Regions from separate parts of the Trinickia sp. LjRoot230 genome, predicted to be linked through region 1. Evidence: riboswitches for the same ligand, from Rfam matches in the RefSeq annotation. Region 1 holds a riboswitch; the other holds the start of a gene.
What was found. Region 1 has a riboswitch for cobalamin ahead of ACSQ20_RS21100 (HoxN/HupN/NixA family nickel/cobalt transporter). Riboswitches for the same ligand answer to the same signal wherever they lie in the genome.
Positions count from the first base shown of each region.

Region 1 (10,032 bases):
GCACGGCGATAGCCGAGTCGGTTCGCCATCGGGTGAGCGAGATCGTATGCGGCAGCAGCGAATCGACGGTGAGAAGCGACGCGATCGACAAGTCGCGCAAAAATGTTAAGACGAGAAGCGATGAGAAAAAGCCCATGACGAGCAATCCAACCCACGCGAGCCGGTCAGCCAGCGGCTGACGCTGCAAGCCTCGGGCGAGTACGCCGAGAGGAATGACGATACAGGACAGAGCGAGCCACAATATGGCGGCGCTTTTCATCGCGGGATTGACAGGCCATTCGGGGATCAGCCGGAAACCAATATAGACGTGCAGCAAAATGCCAATGCCGATGACGCGAGCGAGAAAGCTGGAACGACGCATAAGTTTGGGATATTCAGTGAGGGGCGCCGAGGCATTGTACAGAGAGCGTCGATTGCTCGCCGGCCGCGATTGTGCGCAGCCCGAACGCGCTGACATGGGCAGCGATGACATATTCCTTTTGTGTCCGAGCTAACCTAATATTTAAAGGAGTCGCAACTCGAATCTCACGCCATTTGGCGCAGGCGACGTTGGGGAGACGAATGATGAAGACCGAGAAATTGCCGCATGCGGCCCATCATCATCATTTCAGTCACGAGGGCAGTCACGTGATGCTGCCACTCGTCGTGTTGTCGATGATGGCGCTGGTGGTTTACTACGTTGTGCGACGCATCGATTTGCTCGAAATCAGCCGAACGATCTTGTTTTACGTCGTCATGGTCTTCGCGACGCTTGGCATTGCCGGCTTGTTCGGCGTAGTTGGCGGCTGGCTGCGTTCCGGAGCCGATGCCGAAAGCGAGCGATTTTGTTTTGTCGGCGCGCTCATTGGAGCAATGATTTTTTATATCGCCTTGCTTATATAGGCGACCAGCACGCCCGGCTCGACGTCTACGGAGCAGACAGCGCCGTGGCGTGCAGCAAGCGTCAATCGATACGAGCAATTTCGTCGAAGGCGAAGCGAGGCAGGCGCGCGCGCAGCCCGGCCGAATCGCCGTAGCCCAGGTTGATCAGGAAATTCGATTTGATCGTGGTGCCGGCAAAGAAAGCTTCATCGACTTTTGCCGGATCGAAGCCCGACATCGGCCCAGCGTCGAGCCCGAGCGCTCGTGCTGCAATGATCAGATACGCTCCCTCCAACGACGAATTGCGAAAGGCCGTGGCTTGGATGGCGGCATCGTTGCCTGCAAACCAGCTTCGAGCATCGGAATGCGGAAAGAGCCTAGGGAGATGCTCGTAAAATGCCATGTCCATACCGACAATGACCGTCACGGGTGCCGCCATCGTTTTCTCGAGATTGCCCGCTGAAAGCGCTGGCCGTAATCGTTGCTTGGCCTCGGCACTTTTCACGAAAACAAAGCGGCCAGGGCTCGAATTAGCAGACGTTGGACCGAGCAACGTAAGTTCGATGATTCGCTCGAGCAGCGAATCATCGACGGATTTCGGAAGCCAGGCGCTATGAGTGCGAGCGCCAATGAAAATCTGCCTGAGGGCGTCGGTTGAAAGCGTCATCGGTAGTCAGGTCCGTTGGAAGTCGTTGCGGAGTAGCGGCACATCATAACTGCGCTCGCACGGCAATGCATCGCCGCAGCAAACCCGCACGACACCGCGTACAACCGATACGCGTCGCGACGTTAAACTATTGCATGAATTCCTTACCGCGTTATCGGCATATGCAGGCTAATCGAGCGCAACCACCGCTTCCTGGCTTCGTCGAGCTCCCCGAGCCGGAGGTCGACTGGCATCCCTGTTGGCTGCCCTCCGACGCTGCCGCAGGTACGTTGGAACGGCTGCTCAGTGAAGTCGTCTGGAAACAGGACAAGATCGGCACGCCTGGTGGCATCAAGCCATTGCCGCGTCTGACGGCCTGGCAGGGCGACCCCGGAACGGTCTACGTCTACTCGGGCATCCGTAATGAGCCGCAACCGTGGACTTCCACTGTGCTCGACCTCAAGCGAAGTATTGAAGCGACGACGGGGGCAACATTCAACAGCGTGCTGCTGAACCGCTATCGCAGCGGCGTCGACAGCATGGGCTGGCACGCCGACAGGGAGCCTGAATTGGGGCCGACGCCGGTCATTGCATCGCTGAGCCTGGGTGTCGCCCGTCGCTTTGACTTGCGGCACAACGCAACCGGCGTCGTCCGATCATTCGAGTTGACCAACGGCAGCTTGCTGGTCATGCGAGGGGCGACGCAGGCGCAATGGCGTCACCGTGTCCCCAAAGCACCGGGCCTGATCGGCGAGCGTATCAATCTGACGTTCCGCTCGGTGTCGCCGCGCTCAAGCGAGGTGCGCGAGGAGGGAACTTCGTCGTCGTGACTAGTCGATGCAGTTATCTTAAAAAACTTATAAAAGTTTATGCGCATAACACGTGCGTGCCGGTGCACGGCGACCGGCGTGCACGTGCTGTCTAATGGCCGCTTGGCTGCGGCAGGGCCGCGACTCGTTGTCCCACATTAATGCGGGAAAACGCTGTTTTCTGGCTCGATCGATTTCTTTTCGACAGCCTGCAGCCGCCAAACGCCTCCCACCGGGGAATGCTGGGACGCGCACGCCCATTCGGCGGCGCCTTGTGCAGCCGCGACGCGCTCATAGCGGTCCACGTGTAACCCACTCAATGTGCACACCGGTGTTTCGGTCTGATGTCCACAGAGCTTTGTTACACCACCTTCGTCGCGCACCTCGCCCCACGGCGGGAGTTCGATGCCCTCGTGCGACTCTCTTGACCAAACGCGCTCTTTAGTGTCTAGCCAGAGCACGGCGTAATCATGATTCACGGTGGGATCGGGCCCGTTTATCAAAATCGTAAGCCTCATCGAAAGCCTCTCTAAATGGGGTTGTATCAATCAGTCCCCTAATTCTCCTGCGTTTTCTCCTCGGTTTCCGATCTCGGACATGCCCCTTGGCGAAACGGCAGACTATCAATGTAGGCGCTTTGCGGCACGAAGCCAACTCATTTACTTATCGGAGGGCAAGCAAATAGGGACTGTTCCATCTCCCGCGCGGCACGCCCGCCCCTGTCACATAAAGGTTCGTTCGCGGTTATAAGGCTTCGCTATTGGCGGGCAGAACAATTTGTTGAACGTTATTTATAAGAGCATTAATTAAATAAGGAACCACAAAATGAGGCCCAATGCTGTAGGCCACGAGGGATGGGATGCGAGCGAGAGCTACCCGATTCATCGAGGCGGTGACGACGTGGAAGCCGGAAACCGCGAGCCCGGTAAGCCAACGTTGCGATCAACCGACCCGCGGTTTCCTACTTCCAGGGCGCCGCGGGGAGTGACGGACCAGGCATTGCCGCCTCGCCAAACGAGGTTCTCGTTGATGCAATCTCCGCGCACCGTCGTGTCTTTCTTACGAGAAGCGGAATTGACTAGGCGCCTTAGGCAGTCTTTGATCCGCGATACCGACGATGGCCGATGGAAAATCCCCGTTAACCTCCAATACGAGTTGTCCCCCGATATGTGGGTCGAGGCGTCCGGCAACCCGGATTACGGCATCGCAAGAACGGAGTGGGGGTTGATCGTCCGCCTGTTTGAAAAATACGGCCGCGACTACACGCTTTTTATGGAAGTCGGACCGGGAAGCGGTGCCAAGGCAGCGGCATGTATCGACGAATTGACCTCGCGCCAGGTTCGATATGTAGCCTTTGACATCAACGACAAAATGATGGAGTTAGCGCAACAGACGATAACGACGTACGCGAACGATCATCCTGAACGCGAAGTTTCGCGGCAGTTCAAAAAGGTCGATTTCGAAGATCGAGGGGCCATTTCGCGAGCCACACGGCCTTCCGATATTGCGGGCGAAAAGACGCTCATCGCGATGCTCGGACAAACCTTCGGCAATCCCACTCCGCAAGGCAGAAAGAACATGCTCGATAACATTCATGCATGCGCGCCTTATGGCGCGCGTTTAATGATGGGCGTCGCGATGGCACCGCCTGATCGCGCGGCAATAGACAACACACTGAAGGGATATCGGAGTGACGCCTACACGAAGCTGATTACCGCACCGCTTCGGCGGCTTGGTATTGCGGATGCCGGCAAGCTCGAAATCATCTGGAACGACGAGGCTCCCGGCATTGAGGGGATTTTCACGCTGAACAAGGATGTCGTGATCGATGGCACCGACATTTCGCTTGCGCAAGGTGAACAGATCGTTGCGTTCACCTCATTACGCTTTACGCATGAGGGTCTCAAAGCGGCGTTAGAGGCAGCCGGTTTCGCGGAAGTGGCATTCGAGGACGCCGATTCCGGTACCTATTCGGTCGTGACGGCAGTTGTTGCTGAACGAAGCGCGGAGGCTCCGTAAGTTTCATCTGACATTCCCGCGGCGCATGGCACACTAGCGTCTTCGACCGGGCAGCTGCCGGGGTGACAGGTGTTGTCCGATCGACGGACGCTTCAGTGCAAATCGCACCGAGTCGAAATCACAAAAAAGGAGCATCACCTCATGATGGCATCTCACGGAATCATTGCTTGGCTCATCATCGGCATCATTGCGGGCTGGCTTGCCGGCGTCATCCTCGGCCGCGGCGGATTCGGGCTATTGGGCGATATCGTCGTTGGCCTCGTTGGCGCTCTCGTCGGCGGGTGGTTGGCGGGGTTGCTCCATATCAACCTTGGTGGAGGATGGATTTCTTCCATTATTACCGCCACGGCGGGAGCGATCATTCTCATTTTGATTGTGAGATTGATCAAGCGCGGTTAGTTAGTAGTTCTAAATTGCGGCAGGTCGGGTTTGGAACGGGTTCAAAACGCCTCGCCGCAAAAAAGTGCCGCCGTCAGGCCCGGGTTCGAAGGCCAATAACCATGCATGTAGCTGGCGACGATCGAGCCATGCCGGAATATCGGCTCGCCCGGCTGGTCGCTCGATGGCCGCGTCGCATGACCTATCGGCTTGAGCGGCGTCGTCAGGTGCGAGTAGTGAAACGTGTGGCCCGTCATCGCGCCGTGTGCCGTCATCATCTGCTGCATGCCCAACGCAGCGAGTCGAGCTTGCATGACCGCACGCCCCGGCAGCACGCCCAGCATCGGCGCGACCGTGCCGGCACGATCGGTCAATGTTTCGACCAGATAGAGCATGCCACCACATTCCGCGACGACTGGCTTGCCCGCCGCGACATGGTCGCGAATCGACGTGGCAGTGCGTAGACCCATTGCGAGCGCGTCGACGTGCAGTTCCGGATAGCCGCCCGGCAAATAGAGCGCATCGGCCAGGTCGGGTAACGGTTCGTCTGCCAGCGGCGAAAAGTAGCTGACTCGCGCGCCAAGCGCTTCGAGAAGGCGTGTGTTCGCGGGATAGATAAATGAAAACGCTGCGTCGCAGGCAATCGCGATGTGTCGGTCAGCGAGCAGTCTGGGTACGGCGGCTTGCGACGCGGGCCCGAACTCGACGGCCGGCGGCAGTTCGGCCAGCGCCGTGCCGATGAGTGCATCGGCTGCTTTATCGATGCGAGCTTCGAGTCCAGCGATCTCATCAGCCTGATGCAAACCGAGGTGCCGCGAAGGCAGGCCGATTTCCTCCGAAGGAGCGACATGGCCGAGCCAGCGAATATCACCTGGCAGCGCACGTTCGAGCATCTGCGCGTGACCGGGCGAGGCAACGTGGTTCGCGAATACACCATGGAGCCGAACGTCTTGTCGATAACGCGCGAGCCCGAGCGCGACGGCCCCGAACGTCTGCGCCATGGCCTTCGCGGAAATCACCGCGGCGACGGGTAGGTTGAATGTCGCGGCGAGGTCGGCGCTGCAGGGCGTGCCGTCGAAAAGCCCCATCACGCCTTCGACGAGGATCAGATCGGCATCGGCTGCCGCATCCGCAAGCAATTGGCGGCACGCCGGCTCGCCGACCATCCACAGATCCAGCGAAAGGACCGGCGCTGCACTCGCGCGCGAGAGAATCATCGGATCGAGAAAGTCAGGGCCTGCCTTGAAGACGCGTACGCGCCGCCCATGCCTTCGATGCAGCCGTGCGAGACCTGCGGTAATCGTGGTCTTGCCCTGGCCTGACGCCGGTGCGCTGATAAAAAGAGCGGAGCATGCGGGCACCGTCAGAACTCCACGCCGCGCTGCGCCTTTACGCCTTGTTCGCGATACGGATGCTTCACGAGCCGCATTTCGGTAACGAGATCGGCGGCGTCGATCAACGCGTCGGAGGCATGCCGGCCCGTGACGACGACATGTTGCATCGGTTTGCGCGCCTGCAAGACGGCGAGCACTTCGTCCTCCAGCAGATATTCATACTTGAGCACCGTATTGAGCTCGTCGAGGATCACCATTCGATATTCCCCGCTTTCGATCATTCGGACCGCTTCATTCCAGCCTTTGCGCGCGGTGGCCATATCGGCTTCGCGATTTTGTGTGTTCCATGTATAGCCGTCGCCCATCGTGACGAAATCGCATTGCGGATGGCCGCCCAGGAAATCGCGCTCCGACGTATGCAGCGCGCCCTTGATGAACTGCACGACACCAATGCGCTCGTTATGCCCGAGCATCCGTACGGCCATGCCGAACGCGGCCGTGCTCTTGCCTTTGCCGTTGCCGGTATGGACGATCAAAAGCCCTTTTTCGACGGTCGCGGCCGCTTGTTTTTTTTCATGACCGTCGCGGCGCCGTTGCGTCATGCGTTGATGCGATTCGGGATCGGTTTTCATCGGTTGGTCCTCGTTGCTCCATGGAGTCTGTTCAAGGTTCGGGTACGGCCGCAATAGCGACGGCGACACGGCCGAGCGTCTGCTTGCCCACCACGAGCTGGCCGCCCGGTGTCGCAAGCAGCGCACATGGTTCGCACACGCCGCGCACGCCCTGGTGTCGACGTGCCGCAGGCGAAGCCGCAAGCGTTGGATTGGCCTCGAGACAGGCATTGATGACGTCTGAGGAAAACGTGGTGAGCGGCAACCGGTAATGCGTGCAAAACGCAATGAGCGCAGGCTCGTCCGCTTTCGACGCAATCGTGGCCACCCGATCAACATGATCGAGCGCGCGCTCGCCAAGCGCCGCGTGCACCGCGGCTTCGATTTCGTCGATTGAAACACCGCGCCGGCAGCCGATGCCAACAGTAAGCGCGGCGCGCAGCGGTGGCGGTAGTAGGGGTGACACAAGGCTCATGTGATGCTGGACGTGGCGCGCGGCAGCGCGATGCGCCGTGGACCGTCCCCCGCGGCCATGGCGTTCGGCGGACTCATGGCCGCCCCTTGCGCCGGCCGGTATCCGGGCTGGCCGCCTCGCATCTTCGCCTTCCCGTACCCGGCACACGCGGACAGTGGCTTTGAAGAGCGTGCAGGATCGATTGATCCGCTGGCGGTTGACCGTTGCGGGGACAGCACAGGCAAAGGCACGTTCGCCCTCCTGTTTCCCGTTTAACTGCAGGCGCGAACGCGCATGCGAGCACCAGACGCGAGGCATACGATATCACAGCAAATTAGCTATACCGTTTCTGTACCGTTCCTTGACGGTCGGTGCTGAGCGACCTACACTCGCTCCCAATCTGGTGCTCGCGTGCGCATTCCTGCGCGCGCAGTTAAACGGGAAACAGGAGCGTGTCGCGACAGTCGCTGTTCGATATCGCCAGCCTGTGCTGCCCCCGCAACGGTTAAGCGAACGCATCGCGCAAGCGATGCAACGCCGGCTTCGATGCATGCGCGCAAGGTCGCGCGTGTATGGTAACCACTGCGCAAGAAATATCACTACTCGCGTGGGAAGGTGAAGCGGCGCTTTCGCAAGCCCGGATACCGGCCAGAGGGGAGGACGGATGCCGCGGGTAGGTGGCATGCCGGCCAGGACGTCTTCGCACTTCGCGCTTTGCGCTTCGCAGTTGGCAATTCGCAATTTGCACACAACATCGCATTGCTTTGCACGATGTGCTGCGTCCACGTCAATTCGGGTTTCGCTTAAGCCAGAGGTCAACCGTGCTCAAGTCCGTCTGTGGGCTCTTCAACGACAGTTCAACTGCGTTGCGCAGGAAAGTGGCCGGTATCTATGCCGTGCTACTGGCATTCAATGTGGGCGCATGGGTATGGGCGTTCGTGGCGTTTCGCGGTCAGCCGGTACTACTCGGTACCGCTTTGCTCGCTTATACGTTCGGGCTGCGACATGCCGTCGACGCGGATCATATCGCCGCGATCGACAACGTGACGCGCAAGCTGCTGCAGGAACGTCGCAACCCGCTCGGTACCGGCTTTTTCTTTTCGCTCGGACATTCGACGGTGATCATCGTGATGTCGATTGCCGTTGCGCTGACGGCTGCGACGCTGACGACACATTTTTCGCAATTGAAAGCGGTGGGCGGTTTGATCAGCACGAGCATATCGGCCTTTTTTCTGTTGGTGCTCGCGCTTGCCAATATGACTATCCTGCTATCGCTTTGGCGCACGTTTCGCGCTGCGCGCCGCGGTGAACCGCTGGTCGAAGAAGACCTCGATTTGCTGCTCGGTTCGCGCGGGTTCCTCGCCCGCGTGTTTCGCCCGCTTTTTGCACTTGCCTCGCGTAGTTGGCATCTTTATCCGATCGGGCTGCTGTTTGGCCTCAGTTTCGATACCGCCACCGAGGTCGCGCTTTTCGGCATCTCGGCGACGCAAGCCTCGGGCGGGATGTCGGTCTGGTCCGTCGCCGCATTACCGCTGCTTTTTACGGCCGGCATGTCGCTCGTCGATACGACCGATGGCATTCTGATGACCGGTGCATATCAATGGGCGTTCGTGCGGCCCATCCGCAAGATCTACTACAACATGACGATCACATTCGTCTCGGTCGTCGTGGCGCTCGTGATCGGCAGCGTCGAAGCGCTCGCGCTGGCGGCCGACAAGCTGCAGCTTAAAGGCGGATTTTGGGATTTCATCGGCAATATCGCCGCGCACTTCGGATTGCTTGGCTATTTCGTTATCGGCATCTTCGTATTGAGTTGGGCTGCTTCGGCGTTGATTTACCGCGTGAAGCGCTACGACAAAATCGATGTGACTGTGTCGACTTGAATGAACGTCGATTTGATTGTTTTTTCGATAAAGATTGAGGCATCAGATGCAGACTTCCATGCGCAAAATTCCGGTGACGATCGTCACCGGCTTTCTCGGCAGCGGCAAAACCACCTTGCTGCGCCATATTCTCGGCAACGCGCGCGGCTTGCGTATTGCCGTCATCGTCAATGAGTTCGGCGAGCTCGGCATCGACGGCGAAATCCTCAAAGGATGCGGCATCGGATGCACCGACGATGGCAGCGGCGGTGAGAACGAAGAGGCCGGCTCGCTTTATGAGCTAGCCAACGGTTGCCTGTGCTGCACCGTGCAAGAGGAATTCTTGCCCGTGATGGAGCAGTTGATCGAACGTCGCGATGGTCTCGATCATGTGCTGATCGAGACGTCGGGTCTCGCATTACCAAAGCCGCTCGTGCAGGCTTTCAACTGGCCGTCCATCAAGACGGGATTTACTGTCGATGCTGTGGTGACCGTCGTTGATGGCGCGGCTGTCGCCAGCGGGCAATTCGCGGCCGATCCCGATGCCGTCGATGCGCAGCGCAAAGCCGATCCCAATCTTGACCATGAATCGCCGTTGCACGAGCTGTTCGAAGATCAGTTGTGCGCGGCCGATCTCGTGGTGCTCAATAAAGTTGACTTGCTCGACGACATGCAAAGCGCTGCAGTCGAGGCACTCGTTCGCGAAGAAATTCCCGCGCAGGTCAAGATCGTGCGCGCGCAAATGGGCGCGCTCGATTTGCATGCGCTGCTAGGCCTCGAATCCGCATCCGAAGCAGCCATTCATCTGCGCGAAGATCATCACGGCTCGGCCGATGGAGATCATCACGATCATCATCACGATGAATTCGATTCAGTTGTTGTCAGCGGTCATCCTGCCACGCGTGAGGCGGCCGTCGCCGCGCTGCGGCGGCTTGTCGAGGCGCATGCGATTTATCGCGCCAAAGGTTTTGCCGCGCTGCCGGGTGCACCGATGCGTCTTGTGATTCAAGGCGTCGGTCGACGATTCGACAGTTATTTCGACCGGCGCTGGCAACCGC
Region 1 covers NZ_CAXUQX020000002.1:462,887-472,918, reverse strand. Annotated here, with positions in the region: gene ACSQ20_RS21150 (metallophosphoesterase) at 1-361, opposite strand, end outside; gene ACSQ20_RS21145 (hypothetical protein) at 565-882, shown strand; gene ACSQ20_RS21140 (malonic semialdehyde reductase) at 944-1,528, opposite strand; gene ACSQ20_RS21135 (alpha-ketoglutarate-dependent dioxygenase AlkB family protein) at 1,690-2,337, shown strand; gene ACSQ20_RS21130 (DUF3564 family protein) at 2,475-2,834, opposite strand; gene ACSQ20_RS21125 (L-histidine N(alpha)-methyltransferase) at 3,391-4,335, shown strand; gene ACSQ20_RS21120 (GlsB/YeaQ/YmgE family stress response membrane protein) at 4,480-4,734, shown strand; gene ACSQ20_RS21115 (cobyrinate a,c-diamide synthase) at 4,776-6,074, opposite strand; gene cobO (cob(I)yrinic acid a,c-diamide adenosyltransferase) at 6,077-6,679, opposite strand; gene ACSQ20_RS21105 (cobalamin biosynthesis protein) at 6,711-7,133, opposite strand; cobalamin riboswitch at 7,210-7,436, opposite strand; cobalamin riboswitch at 7,497-7,779, shown strand; gene ACSQ20_RS21100 (HoxN/HupN/NixA family nickel/cobalt transporter) at 7,934-8,995, shown strand; gene cobW (cobalamin biosynthesis protein CobW) at 9,042-10,032, shown strand, end outside.

Region 2 (10,032 bases), on a different contig from region 1:
GGCTTGGCCGGCGCATCGATGTCGACTTCCCAGGCTTCGATGACGGGCAGGCCCTCGGGGCGCAGCTCGAGCCAGGAATGCGCCGAGCGCTGCCGATCCAGGTCGGCCAGCGCCACCCATTCGCCGCTAGCCGCAAACGCGCCCGCCAGATTGGTCGATAACGTGCTTTTGCCGACCCCGCCTTTGGGGTTGGCCACCACGATTAACGTCATGAACGCTCCCGAGTAGAAGATGTGCTCGCGTCGTGTATTCGTATTCGTGTGCGAGACGCGTCGCGCTGCAGATGATATCGGCAAATCGGCCGGCACCGAAACCTTCCGCGCTATTGCGGCTTCTGGCCGGGCGCCGCGCCGGTACAATCGCGCGATGACTTCGCCTGATCTCACCTTCGTGCTCGGCGGCGCCCGCTCGGGCAAAAGCGCCTATGCTGAGCGCCTCGCCGCCGCGAGCGGACGGCCAGTAACCTACATTGCAACGGCTCGCAGTGCCGACGCCGACCCCGAATTCGCGGCCCGCATCGCCCATCATCAGGCGTGCCGGCCGGCGCACTGGACGCTCGTCGAAGCCGACGCAGCGCTCCCGCAAGCACTGCGCGCGGCAGACGGCGAGCAACACTGCGTGCTTGTCGATTGCCTGACGCTCTGGCTCGCGGGGCTCGTGTGCCCGGTTGAGGGCGGGGAGCCGCCGCCAAGCGCGGCCGCCAGCCGGTTCGACGAGCTCGAAGCGGCGCTGAGCGGCGCGCGGGGGCGCGTCATCGTCGTCAGCAACGAGATCGGCTTGGGGGTGGTACCGCTCGGCTCGCTCACGCGGCACTACGTCGATGAGCTCGGGAGATTGAATCAACGCGTGGCGCGTATCGCCCGGGAAGTGACGCTGATGGTGGCCGGCCTGCCGGTTGCGGTCAAACCCGGCCCGACTCGGCCATGAGGCGCCGGTTGTGGGCAGTGCGCCTCGGGGCCGGCGGGATTCGGATCGGGGCTAGGGCTCCAGTTGTCATCGCCTTCGCCATCGCCATCGCCATCACCATCGTCTTGCTCGGGCTTGTCAGCCCCCTCGCGGCGCATGCGAAACTCGCCGTCGTCGACGACGCGGGCCGCACGGTCACGCTGGCTGCGCCCGCCGCGCGCGTCATCTCGCTCGCGCCCCACGCGACCGAACTGATCTATGCCGCCGGTGGCGGCGCGCGGCTCGTCGGCGCCGTGTCGTACAGCGACTATCCGCCCGAAGCCCGCGCACTGCCGCGCGTCGGCAGCAATACGGCACTCGATCTGGAGCGCATCGTCGCGCTCAGGCCCCAACTGATCGTCGTATGGCGGCACGGCAACGATACGCACCAACTCGACAAGCTCCGCGCGCTCGGCATCGCGCTCTTTTACAGCGAGCCGCACAAACTCGACGACGTGGCCACTGATCTGGAGCGGCTCGGCACGCTATTGGGCACGCAACCCGTCGCCGATGCCGCAGCGCAGCATTATCGCGATGACATCGCGCAGCTGCGTGCGCGTTACGCCACGCGGCCCCCGGTTGGCGTCTTCTATCAGGTCTGGGATCGTCCGCTGATGACGTTGAACGGCGCGCACATCATCAGCGACGCCATCGCCGTGTGCGGCGGGCACAACGTCTTTGCAGGGCTTGCCGCGCGCGTGCCGACCGTGTCGGCGGAAGCTGTCGTGGCCGCCGATCCGGAAGCAATCGTCACCGCGCGCAGCGGCGCCACGCCTGCCGCGCCGGGCACACCGCTGCCCGAACTCGCCCGCTGGCGTGCCTGGCCGCGCATGACAGCCGTCGCACGTGATAACCTTTTTTCCATCGACGGCGATCTGATCAATCGCCCGGGACCGCGCCTCGCCAGCGGCATCCGCACGTTGTGCGAGGACCTCGAAACGGCTCGCTCGCGACGCGAAGCGTCGGCGGCCGGCACATCGCCTTCGCGATAATCGCGATAAGCCACGCGAACGGCGCGCTACGCATTCCACCGTATCACCCGCCACGCCCCGCCATTCGGCGCGCCGCGCAGCCAAACGATCCCTGCCATCGAGACCGGCCAGTGCAACATGTCTTCAATCGGCAAACCGAGCGCAAGCGAAGTCAACATGCGCATCACGCCAGCATGGGTGACGACATGCGTCGACGCCGACGCTGCCACTTGATTCGCCCTGATCCACGCGCCGAACCATTCCCCGATGCGCGCCCCGAACTGCGCCACGCTCTCGCCGCCGTGCACACGCGCGTGCCACAGGTCGGCGGCCCATGCGTCGAGCGCGGCCCGATCGATCGCATCCCACCGCAGCCGTTCCCAGGCGCCGAAGTCGATTTCCTGCAAGCGGGCGTCGGCCCGCTCCATGCAGCCGAAACGTCGCGCGAGCCTTGCCGCCACGCCCGCACATCGAACCAGCGGACTCGTCCACATGGCCTGAGGCAGCGGCGCATCGAGCGCCGCGAGGCGCGCGATGATCGCATCGGCCGAGGCCCGCTCGTCGGCCGCGAGCGGCACGTCGGTGCGTCCGTAGCAGATACCGGTTTCGACTGCGGGCGCCGGATGGCGAATCAGGACGAGATCCATGCCAGCACGCAAAGATAGATGACAAGCTCGACGACTTGCTGCACCAGGCCCAGGCAATCCCCCGTATAGCCGCCGAGCCGGTGAACGAAGTAGCGAGACAGCGCGACGCGCGCGAGGAGCGCGGCGAGCAACGCAACAAGCCCGGCCCGCCAGTCGGGCCACATGAGCCAGGGCAGCCCGAGCACAGCGACGACGCCATACGCACGCCACGACAGCCGTTGCGCAACAGGCTGCGCCTTACCGTCGGCGCGCGCGTAATCGAGCGTGATCAGCAAGCTTGCCGCCATCGCCCGGCTCGCGGCATGCGCGGCAATCATCAGCCAGGCGGCGAGCAGCGGCGGCAGCGCAGCCAGCGTCTGCCATTTGAGCGCGAGCGCCATGACGAGCCCGATCACGCCGAACGCGCCGATGCGCGGGTCGCGCATGATGCGCAGCACGTCCTCGCGCGTGGCGCCGCCGCCGAACCCGTCACAGCAGTCGGCGAGACCATCTTCGTGAAACGCGCCCGTCACGGCGAGCGTCGTAGCCATCGAAAGCAGTACCGCGAGCGGAACCGGGAACCAGCGCAACGCGGCCAGAAATACGACGGCGCCGAGGCCGCCGACCAGTGCGCCGATCAGCGAAAAGTAACGGATGGCGCCGGCCAGATCGCTCGCGGTCGTGCCGACGTTGCCTGGTAGCGGCACGCGCGTGAAGTAGCGCAGTGCCGCGCACAGATAGCGCCACTCGGCGCACGCGTCGAAGCGCCGGCGTGAAACGGCCATCGGCTCGCCGCGATCGCTTGTCATTGGGTGAGGTGCGCGCCGTCGGAGGCGCCGTGGGCACCCGGCGTGTCGCGGTCACTGCGGTCATCGCGATCGGTCACGCCGGCGGACTCGAAGCTCGCCATCTCGTTGACGAACGCGACAGCGGCGCGCAAAAGCGGCAGCGCGAGCGCTGCACCCGTGCCTTCGCCAAGCCGCATATCGAGTGCGAGCAGCGGCGCCGCGGCGAAGTACTCGAGCATGCGCCGGTGCCCGGCCTCGTTGGAGCAATGCGCGAACACGCAATAATCGAGTACGGCCGGCGCCAACGCATGGGCGACGACGAGCGCCGAAGTCGCGATGAAGCCATCGACGACGATCGTCATGTTGGCTTCCGCGGCGGCAAGGTAAGCGCCGGTCATCATCGCGATCTCGAAGCCGCCGAACGTCGCGAGCACGTGAAGCGGCTCGCGAGCGGCCTTGTGACGCGCGAGCGCTGCTTCGAGCACGCTGCGCTTTTTTGCGAGCCCGGCGTCGTCGAGCCCGGTGCCGCGGCCAACGCATGCATCGATCGGCAGGCCACAAAGCCGGCTCATCAGGCAAGCGGCCGACGACGAGTTCGCAATGCCCATTTCGCCGAAGCCGATCACATTGGTGCCGAGCGCGGCGTGATAGCGCACGCGTGCGGCGCCTGCCGCGATCGCGGCCAACGCCTCGTCGCGCGTCATGGCCGGCTCGCGTGCGAAGTTACGGGTGCCGCGGCCGATCGGCGCATCGACGAGCCCGGGCAACGCGTCGAGCGGCGTGGCAACCCCTGCGTTGACGACTTCGAGCGTCAACCCCGCGACCCCGCTGAACGCATTGATGGCCGCCCCGCCCGCGACGAAATTGGCGACCATTTGCGCGGTCACGGCCTGCGGATAAGGACTCACGCCTTCCTCGGCAATGCCGTGGTCCCCGGCAAATACAATGATCGTGGGCCGCTCGATCGACGGGTGTATCGACCGCTGAATCGTGCCGATCTGGCAAGCCAGCGTTTCGAGCATGCCGAGGCTGCCGGGAGGTTTGGTTTTAGTGTCGATGATGCGAACCAGCTTGGCGCTAAACGAGCGGTCGAGCGGGCGGACGACGGGCAACGGCAGCGGAGCGTTCATACGATGGATGGGTCGGTTGGGTGCTGCAACGGCAAGAAAAGCAAGTAAGCGGACACAGGCAAGGCGCACAGCAAAAACGCCGCCACGTCGAACGGAGATGATGATTTCATGACGTCCGCCACGCCGGCACGAGCGCCTCATAGCCCTCGGCTTCGATCAGCACGAGCGGATAGCCAAATGCGCGGCTCGCAAGCGCTGGCGTCAGGACCTCGCGTACAGGACCTGCCTCGGCAGTCCCGTCGCCGTGCATGAGTACGGCGTGCGTCGCGAAACGCCGGGCGAGGTTCAGATCGTGACATGAAAATATGACCGTGCGCGGCGCCTCGCGCAGCCATGCTCCAAGCACGGTGAGGCAATCGATCTGATGATGCAGATCCAAATGCGCGAGCGGCTCGTCGAGCAACACCAGCGGCGCGTCCTGACAGATGGCGGCGGCAAGCGCGACGCGCTGGCGTTCGCCGCCCGAAAGCGAACGCACGTCGCGCGCCGCGAGCGTGCCAAGCGCGAACGCATCGAGCGCCGCCTGCGCCGCGGCACGGTCGCTCTCGGCCTCCCAGCCCCAGCCGGTCAGGTACGGAAAGCGGTTCAAAAGCACGATGTCGAGCACGCTTGCACTGAACGCGTCATGCGTGCTTTGCGGCATCAACGCTCGTCGACGCGCCAAGCTGGCCTGCGGCCACGCGTCGATGCGCACGCCGTCGAGCGCCACATGCCCCTGCGCGGGCTGCAACAGGCCCGCGAGCGTCGAGATCAGCGTCGTTTTGCCGGCACCGTTCGGCCCGGCGATGCACCAGATTTCGCCCGCACGATACGTCTGCGTGAAATCGGCGAGCAACGTGCGCGTGCCTGCGCGCAGCGTCAGCCCGCGCACATCGAGCGAAATCGCAGATGCGTCGAACGGCTGCCCGCTCATCGCCGCCTCCTGGCAAGCATCCACAAGAACGCGGGCACACCGATCAAGGCCGTCACGACACCGACCGGCAACTGCGCGGGCGCGACGATCGTGCGCGCGACAAGATCGGCCCCCATCACGGCCACACCGCCCGCCAGCACCGACGCCGGCACGAGCATGCGTTGATCGTTGCCGCAGACGAGCCTCAACGCGTGCGGCACGACGAGCCCGACGAAGCCGATCGTGCCAGCCGTCGTAACGGCCGCAGCGGCCGCGAGCGACGCGACGAGGTAGATGCGCAAACGCAGGCGGCCCGCAGGCACACCGAGCGCGAGCGCCAGCGCTTCACCGCGCAGCAGGACGTTCAGTTGAGGCGCAACAGGCGTAGCGACGGCGAGCGCGAGCGCGAGTGCAACGAGCGCGGGCCACGGGCTCGCCGCGCCGTTCAGATCGCCTGTCAGCCAAAAGAGAATGCTGCGCAGCCGTTCGTCGGGCGCGACCGTCAGCAGCAGCGTGATGCACGCCCCCCATCCCGTTGCCAGCACGACGCCCGTCAGCAAGAGCCGCGGCGACGCCTCCTGCGGCTCGCCCGCGCTCAACGCGCGGCGCGCAAAACCGAGCACGAGGGCGATGGAGATCAGCGCGCCGGCGAACGAGGCGGCGTCGACGAGCCACCATGCCGCCCCTCCGAGCATAGCGAGCACGGCAAAGACGGCCGCGCCGCCGGACACACCGAGCACATACGGTTCGGCCAGCGGATTGCGCAGCAGAACCTGCAACAGCGCGCCAGCCAACGCGAGCAACCCACCGCACGCGAAGCCTGCAAGCGCGCGCGGCAAGCGCAGCGTCCGCACGATTTCGTCGAGCGGGTCGGTGCTGCCCGCACGCGCATGCACGAGCGCCAACAGCGCGCGCGTCGGCGAAATCTCGACACTCCCTAGCGTGAGCGCCGCAACGAAGACTGCGAATGCGCAGCTACCGAGCACGAGCCAGATCAGCGCGGCACGCTTGCCGTTCATCGGGGCACGCGCGACAGACGCGAGCCGGTTCATAGCGGCTTGCCCAGCCATACGACGGCGTTAAGCGGCATCATTGCTGCTGCCAGCCGAGCGTGATGAACGCACTGCGCCGCGGGGTGTTATAGGGATAGGCGAGCTCATAGTGCTTGTCGAACAGGTTCTGGATTTGCGCTGCGACGTACCAAGCCTTCGTCACGTGATAGCGCGCCGAGAGGTTCACGATGCCGTAGCCGCCGAGCGTGTTGCCGCTATCGTTGCGCGCGCCGCTGACGATCCATTCGCCGCCGAACCGCCACGGCCCGACCCCACGATTCGCCGAGAACGACGCAAAGTGCCTTGCACGCCGATTGAGATCGGTCCGGTTGTCTTCATCGACAGGATTTTGCACCGTCAGCGCCGCACGGACGTCCGTTTTGCCGATCCGCCCACGCCACGACCCTTCGATGCCCTGCACTTTCGCACGGCCGACGTTCTCGGCCAGATAATAGAGTCCGCCTTGCGTCGCCACGTAGTTGATCAGATCGGTATAGGTGGTCTGGAACGCCGTCAAGCGCATCACCCCGAGCGAATCCGACGCGTACTGCAGCGCCGCTTCGATCGAATGACTGCGCTCGGGCCGAATGGATCGATTGCCGCTGCCGGGATAATAGAGGTCATCGAAGCTTGGCGCGCGAAATGCGCTGGAATAGCTGCCCGTCGCGGACCAATGCTCGGTGAAATCGTAGCCATAGCCGAGGTAATAGGTATTGGCGCCGCCGAAATCCGAATATTGGTCGCGCCGCACATTGGCCTGTATCCGGTTAGCGCCGAAGCGCCCCGCATAGCCGACGAATACCGAATCGACATGGCGCTGCGGCGCGCTGACTGTATCGGAATCGAGCTGCTGATCGAGATGTTCGTAGCCCAATTGCAGTTTGTGTTCCGGCGTCAGCTTGAAATCGTTTTGCCAGGTGTATTGCCGGTTCTCGGTATCGAAACGGTTGTCGTAGACGCCATTGACCTTCTCGACGCTCCGATCGTCGCCCTCGGCCGCCGTGAAATGCGCGGTCCACCAGTCGGTCAGCTTGCCGTTGGCGAACACCGACGCTTGACGCACCTTGCTATAGAGATTGTTGATGTCGGTAGGCGAGCCATAGGCGTTATCGAAACTGGCATTGCCGTTGGACTGGAACGCGCGCACGCCGGCGTCCCATTTATCGCTGAATTTGTGGCGCACCATCGCCGACACGCTCTCGTTCAAATAACCGTTTGCATTCGGATTGGCATTCGGCGCCAAAGCGGGGTCGATCGATGAGAATCCATCGTTCTTGAAGCGCGCCACATTGAAACTGAACGTCGTCTTGCCCTCTTTGTCGAACGCACCTTCGACTCCCGCCTCCTGCTTTTGCGTGTGATAGCTGCCGTAGCCGAGCGAGAAGTGAAAGCGCGGCGGGTGTGCCCCGCCGTCCTTCGTGAAGACCTGCACGACGCCCCCCATCGCGCCGGACCCATAAAGCGCGGAGACGTCGCCATTGACCACTTCGACATGATCGATCTGCGCGAGCGGAATTTGCGCGATCTGCGCTTGTCCGAGGCTCACCGAATCGACGCGCACGCCGTCGATCAGCACCAGTGACTGCGTGGCCGAGCCGCCGCGCAACATCAGCGTCGAATTGGCGCCGGGCCCGCCCGAGCGCGCGATTTGCGCGCCCGGTGCAAGCGCGAGCAACTCGGGCAGGTCCGTGGCTGTCGCGTCGTCGATGTCGCGACGCGTAAAGCGCGTCGTTTGCGCGATAGCGTCGGCGATCGGCTGCGGGGCGCGCTGGGCCGTCACGACAACTGGTGCGAGCGTCTGTTCGCTTTCCTCGGCGGAAGCAGCAGAAGCAGCAGAAGGTGACGATACATCGTTCGAAGCTTGAGCGAACGCGGCCAGCGGCAAGCCAGCGAACGCAACGAACAACGCCTTGTGAAGCAAGGTCGAGAACATTATTGTGTGGTCTTTCCTGTCGGACGAGACAGTCAGCCCGCCACCCGCAGGCCACCGTGTCATAAGTGCGACGCGCTGGTACGATGCGCCGCACTCCCCCCTTTGGCCGGTATCCGGGCTGGCGACCTATCGGGTCCGCCTTCCCACGCAGCGCAGTGCGCAGTGGCATCGGACCTCTCTCGCGCGCGTCACGCGCGGCGTATCGCTTACCGTTGCGGGGGCAGCACAGGTTGGCTCGTCCGGGCGGACTTCGCTCCCTGTTTCCCGTTTAACCGCGCGCATCGGACCGCACGCGGGCACCAAAGTGCCGCAAGTGTAGGAGCGGCGCATGGACACCGTCAAGAATCGCCGCATTCGCACCGGGTTGGCGTCTCGTGACGCTCCGTAGGCACAAAAATGCGGGGGGTTGTTACGTCTGGAAACGAGACAGAGGTCGGACGGCTCCGTATTCCGCGCTAAAATGCACAAGTCTTTAGAGGACGCCGCAGATGCTTAACGAACTCGAAACCCTGTCACAAAACATCGGCTTGCTGATTGCGATCAACGAACGCCATCAGCAAGCCCGTCACGCGCTCGAAGAGCAACTCACGCAATTGCGCGCGGAAAACGACGCCGCACGCGCCGAGTTGGCCCTTTTGCGCGACGAACGCAACGCGCTGCAAGTCGAGCGCGACACGCTGCTTGCGAAGATCGACGATGCGCAAGTCCGCCTGAACGTGATTCTCGAAAAATTGCCGCGCGGCAAGAGCCCCTATGACGCCGACTCCCAGCTCGATTTGCTGTCGGGCGGCACGGGCGAAACTGAGGCAACACGCGAAGCGGCACGCAACGGCGCTGCCCAGCACGGAGACACCGCATGACGACGAAACAGATCGAAGCCTCGATTCTCGGCCAGACGTATCGTCTCGCCTGCTCACCGGAAACCGAGGCGGCACTGCTCGAGGCTGTCGCACGCGTCGATACCGAAATGACGAAGGTGCGTAGCCACAGCAACGTGCGCGGTACCGATCGCATTGCGGTGATGGCCGCGCTGTCGCTGGCTTCCGAGCTCGTGCGGCTGCAGGAAAGTATTCGTCATGGCGAAGCATTCCCGGCCGAGGAAATCCGGCGTACAATGCGCCAAATGAATGAGCAACTCGGTGCGGTACTGGGGCAAAACGAAGCCCTTGAAGCTAGGTAAGCACGAGCGGTAATCGTTCGCAAAGTTTAGGTTTACACAAGTTTTACGGCTTCCCTGCCTGGTTCGCCAAGGTCATAAATTCCTTGAACCAATGCCATGTGCACGGTTGCGGAAATTTGCAGCACGGGTGTGCGCGTCACTCTGTCTGATGTACCCGAAGTGCGGCTAACTGCGACCAATTCTGAATCCTCGGTTCAGGATGCCGGCCTAGCGGCCAAGGTGGGGATTTATTCAACGGCATCGGTTATTCCGATGCCGTTTTCATTTGCGGTGCGTGTGCGGTGTCACGGGAAGTCACTATGCGCTATTGGCTGATGAAGTCCGAACCGAGCGAAGCAAGCATCGACGATCTGTTCGCCGCGAAGTCACGCACATTGCCGTGGACGGGCGTACGCAATTATCAGGCGCGCAACTTCATGCGCGACACGATGCAGCTTGGCGACGGCGTGCTCTTTTATCATTCGAGCTGCCCCGAGCCGGGCATCGCGGGGTTGGCCGAAGTGGTTTCGCGCGCC
Region 2 covers NZ_CAXUQX020000001.1:3,370,600-3,380,631, forward strand. Annotated here, with positions in the region: gene ACSQ20_RS15340 (ParA family protein) at 1-212, opposite strand, end outside; gene cobU (bifunctional adenosylcobinamide kinase/adenosylcobinamide-phosphate guanylyltransferase) at 367-927, shown strand; gene ACSQ20_RS15350 (cobalamin-binding protein) at 924-1,937, shown strand; gene ACSQ20_RS15355 (histidine phosphatase family protein) at 1,964-2,563, opposite strand; gene ACSQ20_RS15360 (adenosylcobinamide-GDP ribazoletransferase) at 2,548-3,327, opposite strand; gene cobT (nicotinate-nucleotide--dimethylbenzimidazole phosphoribosyltransferase) at 3,348-4,460, opposite strand; gene ACSQ20_RS15370 (ABC transporter ATP-binding protein) at 4,567-5,373, opposite strand; gene ACSQ20_RS15375 (FecCD family ABC transporter permease) at 5,370-6,422, opposite strand; gene ACSQ20_RS15380 (TonB-dependent receptor plug domain-containing protein) at 6,442-8,337, opposite strand; cobalamin riboswitch at 8,425-8,656, opposite strand; gene ACSQ20_RS15385 (ATPase) at 8,826-9,197, shown strand; gene ACSQ20_RS15390 (cell division protein ZapA) at 9,194-9,517, shown strand; RNA gene ssrS (6S RNA) at 9,566-9,747, shown strand; gene ACSQ20_RS15400 (EVE domain-containing protein) at 9,817-10,032, shown strand, end outside.
Region 2: it holds a riboswitch for cobalamin, as region 1 does, so the genes downstream of both, ACSQ20_RS15380 (TonB-dependent receptor plug domain-containing protein) here and ACSQ20_RS21100 (HoxN/HupN/NixA family nickel/cobalt transporter) in region 1, are expected to answer to the same signal.